Hoeflea algicola: one gene and its partner. The protein of the gene in region 2 binds, or shares a complex with, the protein of the main gene of each other region. Links are inferred from orthologs where the notes say so. Each region holds a gene or a part of one and is shown on either strand. Other genes may lie near its edges.

Region 1 (7,529 bases), 1.7 Mb from region 2 along the record:
GAAGTCGGGCTCGGCTTTACCGTCGCCCGTTCAAAGACCGGCTATCGCGGCCATCAGGCGTTGATGCAGGCCAAAGGCAAGGAGAAGATCAGCAATGTCTGTCTTGTCATCGACCACCCGGGCATGGTTGCCGGCGGAGAGCAACTCTTCCATGAAGGCAAACCTGCCGGTGTCGTCAACAGCCCGTGTTTTTCGCACCGCCTCAACAAGTCTCTTGCGCTCGCCCATGTGAGTCGGGACATGGCAGCCCTGGGCACCAAACTCGACCTTTCCGGCGGCGACATCAATACCACCGCGACCGTGGCGCCGATGCCGATCTATGATCCCGGCAAGAACAGGACGCATCAGGCATGAACCTCCTCAAGCTGGCCGGGACCGGCGCTGATTGGAAGCCGAGCTTTGTCCGCTTGCTGACAGGCCAACAGCGGGCTATCTCGGAATGGATTGCCGTTGCGGGAGAATGAGTGTTCCCCGCAAGGTGCCATAACGCTCCTTTGAGGACCCCACTCAATGTCCCCATGCCCCTGCGGCTCCAATATTGATCTTTCTGGCTGCTGCGGCCGTTACCATGCGGATGAGCCCGCGCCGACTGCCGAAAAGCTGATGCGCTCGCGCTATGCGGCCTATGCGACCGGTAAGCTCGATTACATCGAGGCCACTTGCGCCGGACCGGCGGCCGTTGCGTTCGATCGCGCCGAGGCCGGCGTTTTGCAGCTCGGCACAGAGTGGCTGGGGCTCGAGATCGTCGCCACAAGAAAGGGCAGGGAAGGTGACAGCGAGGGCACTGTTAGCTTCGTCGCCCGCTACCGTCAGCAGGGCACGGAGGCAGCACTCACCGAAACCTCGCTGTTCCGCAAGATCGAAGGCCGATGGTTCTATTGGGACCGTGATTCGGTGGCTGGCGCCTCTTCGCACAGTGCGGGCTCGGACCGGGTTGGCCGCAACGATCCGTGCCCCTGCGGTTCGGGAAAGAAGTTCAAGAAGTGCTGCGGCTGATGCCACCTTTCGGCCCCGTTTTACCTGGATCGCTTTGCGTACATGCTCTTCTCTTCAGTGCATTGAGGCACGTATGCGCGGGCGTGCGATCTCACCGCGTCTGCTCTAAAAAATGACACCCATCCTCTCTTCGGAAGTGCAGATCGAGCGGGCGTCAACGCTTGGTTAACCATAAACCGCGAAAATCCGGCATCGTCACTGGTGTGAGTTGAGTAGCCATGGTTCCGCGTCTTGCCTTCGTTTGCGTCCTGTCGTGTCTTGCCATGGCTGGTTGTGCCTCAAAACCTCCTTCCGGTCTGGAAGCCAGCAGAACCGCCTATGTGCCTGTTGCCGACGGACAGTCATTGCGTGGACGCGATCAGGCGGATGAACCGCCTTTTTCCACCTTCCGCAATGCGCCCGGCAAGAGGAGCTCCGGCGCTTTGGCTGGGCGGACCTTGAAGGTGTCTTCGATTTCCGAGATCAGGTTGCGCGACAAGGAGGTCATCCTGACCTTTGACGACGGGCCGATGCCTGGCAAGACCGATAAAGTGCTGGATATCCTCGATCAATACGGCGTCAACGCAACCTTCCTGATGGTCGGCCAGATGGCCCGCAGCTATCCGGCAGTAGCGGCAAGGGTGGTCAATCATGGCCACTCCATTGGCGGGCATACCTATAACCATGCCAATTTGGCAAATGCCGGCAACTCACGTGCGCTGACTGACATTGCCGCCGGAAATGCGGCGATTGCCAAGGCAACAGGCACTGAAGTCGGCTTCTTCCGGTTCCCCTATCTAGCGCACACAGGCGCGCTGCGCCGTGCTGTTGCCGAACGCGGCCAGGTCATTCTGGATGTCGATATCGACTCCAAGGACTATTTCACATCGAGCCCGGCGACGATTGCAGCGCGCACCATGGCCAGGGTCCGAGCCAAGCGCAAAGGCATCATTCTGATGCATGATATCCATAAGCGCACCGCAGCGATGCTTCCCTCGCTGCTGAAGCAGTTGAAGGATGGCGGCTACAAGGTTGTGGCTCTGCAATACCGTCGCTCGCGGATGCCCGAAGTACTGGTATCCGCCGGAAATGCCGGGACCAAATCGCGCCAGATGTAAGCCCTTGCGAGTGGCGGAGAAGGGCGGGTCGGAACTCACTCCGACGCGTCAGCCGTTCCATTGATGTGCGGTGCATATCTGGCGTGGAAACGGCCATAGCTTTGCTCGGTCACTGCCAGATGCGGCTGGGTCAGCTTGTGCAGATCCGGCAGCCGGTGAAACGGCACCGTCGGGTAGGAATGATGTTCGGCGTGATAGGGCATGTTCCACGCAAGCCGCCGCACGATCGCGTTGGTATAGGTGGTGCGAGAATTCTCCAGCATGTTGGCGACATAGGCGCAACGGCCGTGCTCGGCCAGCAGATAAAGCCGCAGAAACGGCTGGCCCAAAAGCAGCGGAATCAACCAGACATAGAGGAGCACCGGGGTGTCGAGCGCGATGCTGCCCGCAAACAGCGCCGCGTAGGCGAAAAGCATGACCCGTGCCTCGTTGCGCACCGCGTTTCGCTTGCCTGCTGGCACGAACGCATCCTCGCAGCGCCCCGCCGCATTGCGGAAGAGCGTGTGCAACTGGCTGGTCCACAGCGGAATGCCGGACACGTGGCGAATATATTCGGTCCATGTTTCGGGCTTGGGCGCAGCCAGTTCCGGGTCCTTGCCCGGCAGCTGGGTGTAGCGGTGGTGGGCGAAATGGAAATAGCGAAACCAGCGCGGCGGCAGGAGGATCAGGAAGCCGCTGATATGCGCGGCGGCGGTGTTGAGCCAGGCCGAGCGGAACGGGGTGGCGTGGCTGGCCTCGTGCAGCAGCGTGAACAAAAACACCAGCAGGATGCCTTGAACTACCATCAGCAACGGCCAGAAAGGCACACGCACGACAATCAGCCCGCCAACCAGCACGATGGCGCCCAAGTGCAGCGCCAGTTGCGTCAGCCCGCGCCGGTCCGATTTCTCGTTGAGCGAGCGGCATTGCTCGGCCGACAGGCTGGCGAGAAAGCTCTTGTGATCCATGCGGGTCTCCCGTGCACAAGCGCGCACTCTAGTCAAAGCGGATGGCTGGTGAAACCGGCTTTATGCCTTCCCAAGCCAGCGGTTTGCGGCATACGTCCACGGGAATAAACCGCGAACGCTGGTCTTTCGGCTCCGAATCACTACATTCACGGGGTATGAGCTCACCAGACGACGACATTCCGTTTTTTGACGACGGCGAACCGTCACCAGCCACTGCGCCCGCCGCTGCATCTGGTGGGTCGATTGCTGCCCGTGCGCTGGCGGCCAGCCAGTCCGCACGCGCTGCCGCACAGCCCAGGCCCAACTATCTATCGGGCCTCAATCCCGAACAGGCCGATGCGGTCGAATCGATCGAAGGCCCTGTGCTGGTTCTGGCCGGTGCCGGTACCGGCAAGACCAGGGTCCTGACCACCCGTATCGCCCATATTCTCAATCTCGGGCTGGCCTATCCCTCGCAGATCCTCTCCGTCACCTTCACCAACAAGGCGGCGCGCGAGATGAAGGAGCGCGTTGGTGTGCTGGTCGGCGGCGCGGTCGAGGGCATGCCCTGGCTGGGTACCTTCCACTCGATCGGCGTGAAGCTGTTGCGCCGTCATGCGGAACTGGCAGGCCTGCGCTCCGATTTCACCATTCTGGACACCGATGACGTGGTTCGGCTGTGCAAGCAGCTTATTCAGGCCGAGGGTATCGACGACAAGCGTTGGCCGGCGCGGCAGTTCGCGCAGATGATCGACGGTTGGAAGAACAAGGGGCTTGGCCCCTCGGAGATTCCCGAAGGCGACAGCCGCGGCTTTGCCAACGGCAAGGGCAGGGCGCTCTACACCGCCTATCAGGAGCGACTGCAAACATTGAACGCAGTCGATTTCGGCGATCTTCTCTGTCTGCCGATCCGGCTGTTCCGTGCTCATCCGGACGTGCTGAAAGAGTATCAGCAGAAATTCCGCTTTATCCTGGTCGACGAGTATCAGGACACCAACACCGCGCAATATATGTGGCTACGCCTGCTGGCCCAGCGGCCTACGGGCGAGCGCCCCAACATCTGCTGCGTCGGCGATGACGACCAGTCGATCTATGGCTGGCGTGGCGCCGAAGTTGAAAACATCCTGCGGTTTGAGAAGGATTTCCCTGGCGCCAAGGTGATCCGGCTCGAGCGCAACTACCGCTCCACCGAGCACATCCTCGGCGCCGCCGGCCACCTTATCGCCCATAATGAGGGCCGGCTCGGCAAAACCCTGTTCACCGAGCAATCCGATCCCGACCACGAGCGCGTGCAGGTCCATGCCGCCTGGGATTCGGAGGAAGAGGCCCGCGCCGTCGGCGAGGAAATCGAGCAGGCGCAGCACAAGGGCCGCAAACTCAACAACATGGCGATCTTGGTGCGCGCTTCGTTCCAGATGCGCGAGTTCGAGGAACGCTTCGTCACGCTTGGCTTGAACTATCGGGTGATTGGCGGTCCGCGCTTTTACGAGCGGCTGGAAATCCGTGATGCCATGGCGTTTTTCCGCGTTGTCAGCCAGCCCGCCGACGATCTCGCCTTCGAGCGCATCATCAACGTCCCCAAGCGCGGGCTGGGCGAGGCGGCGGTGCGCCAGGTCCATGATTACGCCCGCGCCAAGGGCATTCCGATGCTGGCGGCGGCGCGCGAACTGGTGCTCACCGACGAACTCAAGGCCCGGCCGCGCAAGTCGCTGACCGACGTGGTCGAGATGTTCAATCGCTGGCAGGGCATGCTCGAGAACACGCCGGGCCATGAACTGGCCGAAACCATTTTGGAGGAATCCGGCTACACCGAGATGTGGCAGAACGACCGTGCTGCCGATGCGCCGACGCGGCTCGAAAACCTGAAAGAACTGGTCGAGACCATCTCCGGCTTTGAATCGCTGCGCGCCTTTCTCGAACATGTCTCGCTGGTGATGGACACCGACAACAACCCCGATCTCGACGCCGTCTCGATCATGACGCTGCATTCGGCCAAGGGGCTGGAATTCGAAACCATCTTCCTGCCCGGCTGGGAAGAGGGGCTGTTTCCGCACCAGCGCGCGCTCGATGAGGGCGGCCGCTCGGGCCTCGAGGAAGAGCGCCGGCTTGCCTATGTCGGGCTCACCCGCGCCAAACTCTATTGCCACATCTGGTTTGTTTCCAACCGCCGCATTCACGGGCTCTGGCAATCGACTCTGCCGTCGCGCTTTCTCGATGAACTGCCCGAGGCCCATGTCGAGGTTGCCGAGATTGACACCGGTTATGGCGGCTATGGCCGGGGCGGGCGTTTTGGCGGCGGCGGCCAGTCCGGCGGCCCCTATGGCGCCTCGCGGTTTGACAAGGCCGAACCGTTTTCGGGCAATTACAACACGCCCGGTTGGAAGCGCGCACAGGCCAATAAGACCGACGCCGCACGCGACAATTGGGGCACCCGCTCGGGCCATGCCGTCGAACGCATCGCCTATGGCGAATCCGGTCCGCGCGGCTCCACCATCGAGGGCGAGCTGGTCGCCAAATCCACCGGCACCACCTCGACCTATTCCGTCGGCGACCGTGTCTTCCATATGAAGTTCGGCAACGGCAACATCGCCGCCATCGACGGCAACAAGCTGACAATCGATTTCGACAAGGCCGGCCAGAAGCGCGTGCTCGACGGGTTTGTCAGCCGGGTGTAGCGCCAACCCCGTATGTAATGCCGGAGATAACCGGGCGGGTTCAGCACGCGTTACAGTCAGCGTCGCTCTTGCTGCGTGAATGAGGCCTTGGCGAAGGCGTTGCCTTGTGGCGCTCGCGATGTCAGAGAGCCCGCGGGTTGGCGTCCAATGTGCTTGCCATGTTTTCCTGGCTGAAGCGGAAACCCGGTCCAGCAAACGGATCCGATTTAGAGGCGGATGGCGTCAGGCGTGGCCTTCCAGACCGTAAAGTACAGGGCGAATTTCTTCGAGCAAGGCGAAGGGATCCGTCAGCGATGCCAGCACATCTATGAATACGGTTGGCTGTTCCTTGATGAAACGCGCATTAATGCGTCCGTCTTCCCGGTTCACAACCGCGCATCCGATAATGTACTGCGCCGCGCCGATCGAGACATAGAAATGATCCGGGATGTCGAGCCGTCGTGACGTCGCCATCAGGCCGCCCTCGGAGATGTTGAGCACCCGCAATTGTGCATTGCTGACCCCGCGCACGCCTTTGATCGTGAAAAATATATTAACCAACACGGAACATCTGCGCCGTTCCCATTGCCGTACAGCTTGGTCGAGTGCAATTTTTGTCAGGTAATTATTGGGGGCAGATCTTCCTGGCATAAATATAACCTCGCGGGTGAGAGGGTTAGCTCCCCGAATATATAGAATTGTATTCCATCAATAGTTACTGTATGTCGCGGAATGAATTAATGAAAACAAAATAGATCTGCATCAATAATTACACATTCAAAATGGGGTGGATTTTTTATATTGACATCTTGAATGAATAACCATGCCCGATTCAGAGTGCCCGAGAGCGATGCGGATCTATCTTTCAAGCCGCCCGACACAGCCGGCAGCAGGCTGGAGCCAATACAATGGCGCCAGTTATGCGAACGATATTCTTATGTTCTGAGCAGGGGCATTCCCAGAAGGTGGCCGTGGGTCAGCCTGTGATTTCATGCGGCTATACGGCCCGGGGGCAGCCGGGCGGCAGCCCACCGCAATCACCGGTCTTATGGAATGTGGGACCACAGGCATGGTGTTTGTGCTTGCCCGCTTGACCGCCGGTGGCAGCGGTGGTCTTGTCGGCGCTTAACGGAGAAACGTTCATGTCCTCTGGTCTTGCCATGTTTGACCCCACGCGCATTCTGACATCGGCCGGGTGGCGGCTTTTCGCCGTGGCCGCGGCCGGCTTGTTGCTCAGTGCCTGCGAAGTTACCGAAACCACCACCACCTATCGTTCGGGGCCGGTCTGCGCCGCGGTCTATCAACCGGTCTGCGCCGAGCGGCGCGGTGACCGGCAAGGCTTCCCGAACGCCTGCGAAGCTCGTGCCGAGGGCTGGCAGGTTGTCGCCGAAGGCCAATGCGGCCGCAGCGATGCGCGTGGCAATCGCGGTCGCGATTACCGCGATAGTGATCGCCGCGACGACCGCGATAGTCGCAACAGCCGCAGAGACCGCGATTATCAGCGCCGCGACAGCCGTGATTCCAGCCGTCGTGATCGCAACCGTGATGCCGACGCCACACGCCGTCCGCGCGAACGAACCCCGGAAACACAGGCGGTAACGCCGAACCGTCCAGCCCGACCGGCCCGGCGCGACAGTTCCAACCGGCCGGACAGATCGATACGGCCAGCGGCACCTGCGGCACCCGCGGTAGCAGGCGGAACCTGCCCGCAGGTGTTCCAACAAGTTTGCGGTCAGCTCAACGGCCGTACCCAGATGTTCATGAACAGCTGCGTACTGAACAGCGCCGGCGCCGTTGCCGTGGCTGCCGGCCAGTGCATGGGCAGTAACAACTGATCGACATGCAGGGGCGGCAAA
Region 2 (7,945 bases):
AGACCGGGAAGCCGGGTCGTAGCAAGCTTGGCCATTTCCGGGCTCTTGAGCGTGCCCGGCATCACCACATCGGTAAACAGCAGATCGATCCCGGCGCCGCTCTCGATCACTGCCAGGCCGGCTTCGGCGTCGCGCGCGGTCAATACCTTGTAGCCAAGGTCGCTGAGCGTCGCCACCACGGTGGCGCGGACCTCGTCGTCGTCCTCGACCACCAGAATGGTCTCGGTGCCGCCGATCACAGCGCCTGTCTGGTGCGGCGTTTCCAGCTCTTCCTCTGCAAGCGCGCGCGGCAAATAGAGCTTGACCGTGGTGCCATGGCCAATCTCGCTGTAAATCTTGACGTGACCGCCCGATTGCTTGACGAAACCGTAGACCATCGAAAGGCCGAGACCGGTGCCCTTGCCTTCCGCCTTGGTCGAGAAGAACGGCTCGAACGCCTGTTCCAGGGTGTCGCGGTCCATGCCTGCGCCGGTGTCGGAAACCGCGATCAGCACGTAGTCGCCGCTGTCGACGTCGTCGTGGGTGGCGGCGTAGGTGTCATCGAGGCGGGCGTTGCCGACCTCGATGGTCAATTGCCCGGCGCCGTTCATCGCGTCGCGGGCGTTGATGGCGAGGTTGAGGATGGCGTTTTCGACCTGGGTAGGGTCCGCCAGGGTGTTCCACAGGCTGTTGCCAATGACCGTTTCGATCTCGATGGTCTCGCCGATCGAGCGGTGCAGCAGATCGTCCATGCCGTGGATGAAGCGGCCGATATTGATCACCTTCGGCTCCAGCGGTTGCCGGCGGGCAAAGGCCAGCAGCTGGCTGGCCAGCTTGGCGCCGCGATGCACCCCGGCCAGCGCGTTCTTGACGCGGGTTTCGGCGCCGGTATTGCCGGCCACGTCCTTGCCCAGCAATTGCAGATTGCCGGCGATCACCTGCAGCAGATTGTTGAAATCATGGGCGACGCCGCCGGTCAGCTTGCCGATGGTTTCCATTTTCTGCGATTGCTGCAGCGCCTTCTGCGACTGCAGCAATTGCTGCGTGCGGTCCTCGATGCGCTGCTCCAGGGTTTCGTTGAGTTCGGCCAGCGCGGACTCGTTCATCTTGGCGTGCTCAATGTCGGTATTGGTGCCGACCCAGCGGCGAACTTCGCCATTGTCGTTCCTGACCGGCGTGGCGCGGACCACGTGCCAGCGATAGCTGCCGTCATGGCGCCTGACCCGGAACTCGGCCTGGTAGGTTTCCTGCCGTTCCAGCGCGTCGGCCCAGGAGGCGGCTGCCGCGGGCAAATCCTCTGGATGGACAATTGACCCCCAGCGGTCGCCTGTCAGATCTTCCTGGCTCAGGCCGCTGAAGTCGAGAACACGGTCGTTGAGCCAGTCGATCTGACCGTCCGGCGTTGCCGTCCAGACATGGTTGAGCATCGATTGCGACAGGGTCCGGAATTCCTCTTCGCTGGTCTTGAGCGCGATCTCGGCGCGCTTGCTGGCGGTGGTGTCGGAAAACAGCACGGCGACATTGTCGGAGCCGGTACCGTCTATCGGGAACGCCTGAACCTGGAACCAGCGGTCGCCGATTGCCGCCGCCGGGTTCTCGAAACTGACGGCCTCGCCGGTCTTGGCAACCTTGCCGTAGATGTCGAACCAGTGCTGTTCATGCCCGGGGGCGATATCACGACGCATCCACTTGCCGATGGGATCTTCGATGCCGGTGTGTCTGGTGAAGGCCTTGTTGACCTCGAGGAATTCGTAATCGACCGGTTCGCCGCTCTCGTTCCAGATCATGCGGATGACGCAAAAGCCGGTTTCGAGAATTTCGAACAGGTTACGGTAGCGTTCGCGCTGGTGAAACGCCTCGCGTTCCGCCGCCTTGCGCGCGGTGATGTCGAACAGCACACCGGGAAACCGCGGCGCGGCGCGGCCCTTGCCGTCGATCAGCCGCCCCTTGGCAGCCACATCGGAAACCGACCCGTCAGGCCGGACAATCCGGAATTCGCCATTGTAGCTGCCACCGACCTCGACGGCGCGGGCGAGATCGGCGGCAACCCGGTCGCGGTCCTGCGGGTGAATGATGTCGAGCAGTACCTGCCGCGGAACACCGCCGCGGGCGCGCTCGACTTCCAGCCCGAACGCCTTTGCGAAACGGCTGTCGGCGCTGATCATGTCGCCGGCGATGTTCCAGTTCCAGGTTCCGATGATCTCGGAATTGGACATGGTCAGATCGAATCGTTCCAGCAGCTGCTTGGTCTTCATGGTCCTTATGGCGATCACCCGGCCGCCGTCGGGGGCGGGAACCGAGAGCCATTCCAGATCCATCGGGCCGTCGACGGCGATGAAGAAATCGAGATCGTCGAACACCTTGGCATAGGGTTGGCCGATCACCTCGGCTGCACTCCAGCCAAGCAGACGCTCGGCGCCCTCGCTCCAGCCGGAAATCAGGCCATCAGCATTGAGAAAGATCAGCGGGGCGGAAAATGTCGTGTCCATGGGCTCTCATTAACCGGCTCGGCCGGCGATACCGCCGGCGGGAAGGGAAAAGATCGAGATAGTCGCGTCGCTTGTCGTCATCCTGTATCATATCCGCAGGCTATGCCTAGACCTAACCTTGCATGCCGGATGCGCCCGGATTTCACCGCGGCGGGATCAGGCGGAAGCGTCACCCCTGCTGACACCTGCTGTCAGCATCACACGCCTTCGTTCCCGTTTTGCCCCGGCCACCTCTTTCTTTCGCCATCGACTCTGCCCATATTGTGGCCATGGCAAAATCCCCCTCAAAATCATCCGGTTCGGATGGTTCCGAATTCGACGGTTTTGAAGAAGCGCCGCAGCGGCCGCTCTCCGGCGCGCCGGTGTCCTCGTCCGGCTCGATTGCCGACTGGGCCGCCGATCTGGCCAGGGAAGCCGAACTCGATGCGGTCAAGGCCCGGCGCAAGGCGGAAAACCGCGAGATCCGCTCCCAGGCCGGCAAGCACAGGCGCAAGGCCGGTCAGCTCAGCGCCGAGGAAGCCGCCGCGCTGCCGCCCAAGGGCAAGCCCGCCAGGAAGGGCAAGGCTAAGGAGTCCGACAGCAAGACCGCCCGCGGCACCTCTATCGGTGGCTCCAGCAATCCGCGCGAGCGCGCCGCCGCCGGGCTCAATGCCGTGGCCGGGCTCGACATGTCGATGGAGGAGGCGGAAGCCTCGGGCGCCACCAGCGCCAACACCGCCACCGTGCAGGCGCTGTCGGACCTGATCGAAAGCGGCAACCCGCTGTTCAAGAACGGCAAGGCCTGGACCCCGCACCGGCCGGCGCGACCCGAAAAATCCGAGGGCGGCGTGCCGATCCGGATGGTCACCGAGTATGAGCCCGCCGGCGACCAACCGACCGCGATTGCCGATCTGGTGGCGGGCGCGAACGAGAACGAGCGCAACCAGGTGCTGTTGGGCGTCACCGGCTCGGGCAAGACCTTTACCATGGCCAAGGTGATCGCCGAAACCCAGCGCCCGGCCTTGATCCTGGCACCCAACAAGACGCTGGCAGCCCAACTCTATTCCGAGTTCAAGAATTTCTTCCCCGACAACGCGGTCGAGTATTTCGTCTCCTACTACGATTACTACCAGCCCGAGGCCTATGTGCCGCGCACCGATACCTTCATCGAGAAGGAATCGACCATCAACGAGCAGATCGACCGGATGCGCCACGCCGCCACCCGGGCGCTGATGGAGCGCGACGACGTCATCATCGTCGCCTCCGTCTCCTGCATCTACGGTATCGGCTCGGTGGAAACCTACACTGCCATGACCTTCCAGATGGCGGTCGGCGACCGCATCGACCAGCGCCAGCTTCTGGCCGACCTGGTGGCGCAGCAATACAAGCGCCGCGACATGGATTTCCAGCGCGGCTCGTTTAGGGTGCGCGGCGACACCATCGAACTGTTCCCGGCCCACCTGGAAGATGCTGCCTGGCGGATCACGCTGTTTGGCGACGAGATCGAGAGCATTGCCGAGTTCGATCCGCTCACCGGCCAGAAGACCGGCGACCTGCAATCGGTCAAGATCTACGCCAACTCGCACTATGTGACGCCGCGGCCGACGCTCAACCAGGCGGCCAAACACATCCGCGAGGAACTCAAGCATCGCCTCGCCGAGCTCGAAGCCTCGGGGCGTCTCTTGGAAGCGCAGCGGCTCGAGCAGCGCACCCGGTTCGATCTGGAAATGCTCGAGGCCACCGGCGTCTGCCAGGGCATCGAGAACTATTCGCGCTATCTCACCGGCCGTGCGCCCGGCGAGCCGCCGCCGACGCTGTTCGAATACATCCCCGACAACGCGTTGTTGTTCATCGACGAGAGCCATGTCTCGATCCCGCAGATCGGCGGCATGTATCGCGGCGACTTTCGCCGCAAGGCGACGCTGGCCGAATACGGTTTTCGGCTGCCCTCCTGCCTCGACAACCGTCCGCTGCGGTTCGAGGAATGGGACGCGATGCGGCCCTCCACCGTTGCCGTCTCGGCCACGCCCGGCAACTGGGAGATGGAGCAGGCCGGCGGCGTGTTTGCCGAACAGGTGATCCGCCCCACCGGGCTGATCGACCCGCCGGTGGAAGTCCGTCCGGCCCGCGCCCAGGTCGACGATGTCTTGGGCGAAATCCGCGCCACCGCCGAGGCCGGCTACCGCACCCTGTGTACCGTGCTGACCAAGCGCATGGCCGAGGATCTGACCGAATATCTGCACGAGCAGGGCGTCCGCGTGCGCTACATGCACTCCGACATCGACACGCTGGAGCGGATCGAGATCATCCGCGATCTCCGGCTCGGCGCGTTCGACGTGCTGGTCGGCATCAACCTCTTGCGCGAGGGGCTCGACATCCCCGAATGCGCACTGGTGGCGATCCTCGATGCCGACAAGGAGGGCTTCCTGCGTTCCGAAACCTCGCTGATCCAGACCATCGGCCGTGCCGCCCGCAACGTCGACGGCAAGGTGATCCTCTATGCCGACAAGATCACCGGCTCGATGGAGCGCGCCATGGAGGAAACCTCGCGGCGCCGCGCCAAGCAGGAGGAATACAACACCCTTCACGGCATCACCCCTGAATCGGTCAAGGCGCATATCTCCGACATTCTCGATTCGGTCTACGAGCGCGACCATGTCCGCGCCTCGATCTCCGCGCCCTATGGCAAGGGCGGCAAGGGCCAGGCGAGCGACGAGGGCGCGCTGGTCGGCGCCAATCTCAAGGCGCATCTGGAAGCCCTGGAAAAGCAGATGCGCGATTCCGCCGCCGATCTCGATTTCGAAACCGCCGCCCGCCTGCGCGACGAGATCAAGCGGCTGAAGGCCGTCGAGCTCGACCTGATGGACGACCCGATGGCCCGCAACGCCGGCATCGAAAACACCAAGGCCTCACGCAAGGCCGCGGCCACCGGCAAGCCGGTGCGGGGGCCCTCCAAGGCGCCCAATCCCGATATCCTGCGCAACCCGGAATCGAACTATTTCAGGAAACCGACGCTCGACAACATGGGCCCGGGCACCGACATGGAAAAACCGCTGGCCGGCGGCAAGGGCGACGACGCAGCGCCCGGCTATTTCCGGAAAAACAGCCTGGACGAAATGACCGTCGGCCGCACCGAAAAGCCTGTGCCGGGCAAGGCTCCGGCGAAAAAACCCGATGATCCGATCCTCAAACGCGGCAAGGTGGGGGCGGGGTCTTATGAAGATCCGGCCGAAGCCGCCCGCCAGAAACGCCGCCCGGGCAAGACGGGCCGGCCGGGACGGTGAGATGGCGACATACAGAGAAATTCAGAACTGGGTGAAAGCTAACCACGGATTTGTGCCGAAAAGCTGCTGGATTGCGCATTGCAAAGACATGAATGGATTGAAGCCGAGAGTGTCGGCGCGGCGTTATGACGTAGCTGTGAGGCAGGTGCCTTGCCCGCCAGAAAAGCGGGAGCCGATAGAAAGCGCTTTCAGATATTTTGGCATGATAAATTAGGAGACCGGGATGTCTGTGGCACCCGATCTCCCCCTTGTGGGGGAGATGCCCGACAGGGCAGAGGGGGGTAATCTCTCCCCCAGCGCCAGCCTCGAGTTCCCCCCCCCCCCCCCTCTGTCACCTACGGTGACATCTCCCCCGCAAGGGAGGAGATTGGACTCACGATCCCCTCACCAACAAAACCCACGGTTTGGCCCTGCCGGTCCAAGCCCGTGTTTTGTATCCTTTGCCACAAGGGGAGAGGTGGACACCGCAGCCTCCACCGTCACCCCGGACTTGATCCGGGGTCCAGCAGCGTCTGCGTCGGCAGACGCGGGAGACTGTTCGGAAAACGCGGTCCGACGGAAGCGGTCTTTCGACCCCTCAGTGGCAATGCACCTGACCGGTTTTCTTCTCCATATGGCAGCATTGTCCCGGCGGCGAACTCTTGCGACAACCGCCGCCATGGGCGTAGGCCCAACTGGTTGAAAACAGCGATACCATCGCCAGCAGCGCAAAACATCGTTTCATGGCACTCTCCCCAACACCTGATGCGTTCGCGGCACACTCGCTCATGCTGCTCCCAATATCAACTCGGGGTTGATGGTATGTCTAATACGCGCGCCGTAATCGCAACCGGATGCGGCCTGCTGCCGGACGACCCGCCATCCCGGACTTGGTCGAGAAAAGCGAAGGGACGTCGCTGCCTCCGAGGAACCATTCTGCAAGCTCACATCAAGGGCGAATTGTGGGTGGCCCGCAACGCAGCTTTAGTTTCAATCACCTTGATTTTTTTAATATGCGTCAGATCAAGTAGCGTGAAGCGAGGACGTCCCTGTCCAACTTGTACTACATCAAACTGAACGGTGACCGGCTGCTCAAGCCAGTCCCTATTTAATGCATGTGGATCAATGCTTGCATCAAACCTCCCGATTATCGGTTGATCATCATCGATCGGCTGGAACTGAAAAGTACGCGGTTTTGGGAGGCTTCCTTCGAAAGCACCTTTAAAGTGTTCAGTAGTGTGTTTTATGTTGCCTTCACTTAAACGTTCTTTTGCTGCTTGAACCTGTTCGGCACCGGCGTAACGAAAAAAGTGATTTTTGAATTCAAGGCCGCACCAAGCGTCTCTTTTCCACATGAAATCTAAGAACTCCACGACCTTTTTAATTGCGCGGGGGTGCACGGCATGCACGATGTCTGTGACTTCATCGTCAGTCCCCAGTGCCGATTTTTCAAGAATATCGAGAAGCATCTTCAATGCTTCCTCGGCACCGCCGGATTCTGAAAATAGATTGGGGTCGAGGTTGGGGAGCTCGAACTCGAAGCCAAAAGAACCGGTTGCGATTCCTGTAATGGCGAGTTCGTTTCGCGCTTTGTCTGGTATAGGCCCCATATAACGCAATTTGTCGCGCATTCCAGCGATGATGGCAGCAAAGGCTTCTGCGAAGTGGGCTGAAGCTTTAGTGCCAAAATCTGCTGATATGCTACGACTTTCAATGACCGGGGAGCCTCTGAAAGTAAGTCGAGTGCGCTCCGGCTCTACATAGTCGTGAATTGTTTCGAGTGCTGTATAGGCGCGCTTCAGTCGTGCTTCGAACCCCGAGCGTTCAATCAGGTTATGTTCCGGGATCAGTTCAAGAATTTCGTTTAGTTCTTTGATTTCGGAAAGGAGGCGTTGCTGATCATGTTTCATGCCTCGACCATCAAATCTTCGAGTGCCGATCGTGCTGCTGTGTCGGCCGCAGGATCAAGTTTTGTCTGCACGAAGCCTTTCCAACGTTGGTTTCGCTTATGGGACCACATACTATACTAATAGGAAACTTGCCTGACCCGACGCTCGACTAACGCCTCCCCTAGAATTTCAAAATATGAGTCGACTCTAAACCTCGCCCTCACCTCGTCATTGTTGAATATGTGTGGGATTTTTTCATAAAGCGTGGCCTGAGTTTCCCCCTCTGGGAGGTGAAAGTATGTTATCACGTCAATGTCATTTGGGGAACGAGATTGATGCGTCTCAA

What was found. Proteins that work in one complex are often made in the same cells at the same time.
Region 1: the proteins of uvrB (region 2) and OEG84_RS00485 are in contact, whole or in part, in a crystal structure (PDB 7EGT), measured with the Thermus thermophilus proteins. The link is inferred for Hoeflea algicola from one-to-one orthologs. Residues at the interface, in WP_096411307.1 of Thermus thermophilus: Glu23, Leu25, Arg26, Asp27, Gly28, Glu29, Arg30, Phe31, Arg55, Glu326, Asp327, Phe328, Glu379, Ser382, Gln383, His398, Gly400, Arg401; in WP_096412145.1 of Thermus thermophilus: His654, Arg656, Phe657, Gln666, Asp668, Glu669, Lys680, Arg681, Leu682, Ser683, Lys685, Tyr686, Ala687.

Annotation. Positions count from the first base shown.
Region 1 is NZ_JAOVZR010000001.1:93,137-100,665, forward strand. The notes cover bases 2,860-5,944. They hold OEG84_RS00485 (ATP-dependent helicase), read left to right. Parts: upstream 2,860-3,195; coding sequence 3,196-5,694; downstream 5,695-5,944. Other genes in these bases: OEG84_RS00480 (fatty acid desaturase family protein), read right to left, coding at 2,860-3,040; OEG84_RS00490 (hypothetical protein), read right to left, coding at 5,917-5,944. Also shown: OEG84_RS00465 (aminomethyl transferase family protein), read left to right, coding at 1-354; OEG84_RS00470 (YchJ family protein), read left to right, coding at 511-996; OEG84_RS00475 (polysaccharide deacetylase family protein), read left to right, coding at 1,215-2,093; more of OEG84_RS00480, read right to left, coding at 2,129-2,859; more of OEG84_RS00490, read right to left, coding at 5,945-6,237; OEG84_RS00495 (Kazal-type serine protease inhibitor domain-containing protein), read left to right, coding at 6,816-7,508. UniProt on the Escherichia coli protein: A helicase with DNA-dependent ATPase activity. Unwinds DNA duplexes with 3'-5' polarity. Translocates on single-stranded DNA with 3'-5' polarity. Initiates unwinding more efficiently from a nicked substrate than double-stranded DNA.
Region 2 is NZ_JAOVZR010000001.1:1,802,773-1,810,717, reverse strand. The notes cover bases 2,431-5,931. They hold uvrB (excinuclease ABC subunit UvrB), read left to right. Parts: upstream 2,431-2,737; coding sequence 2,738-5,731; downstream 5,732-5,931. Other genes in these bases: OEG84_RS08930 (hybrid sensor histidine kinase/response regulator), read right to left, coding at 2,431-2,468. Outside these bases: more of OEG84_RS08930, read right to left, coding at 1-2,430; OEG84_RS08920 (hypothetical protein), read right to left, coding at 6,309-6,455; OEG84_RS08915 (hypothetical protein), read right to left, coding at 6,655-7,620; OEG84_RS25490 (DUF6932 family protein), read right to left, coding at 7,737-7,945. UniProt on the Escherichia coli protein: The UvrABC repair system catalyzes the recognition and processing of DNA lesions. A damage recognition complex composed of 2 UvrA and 2 UvrB subunits scans DNA for abnormalities.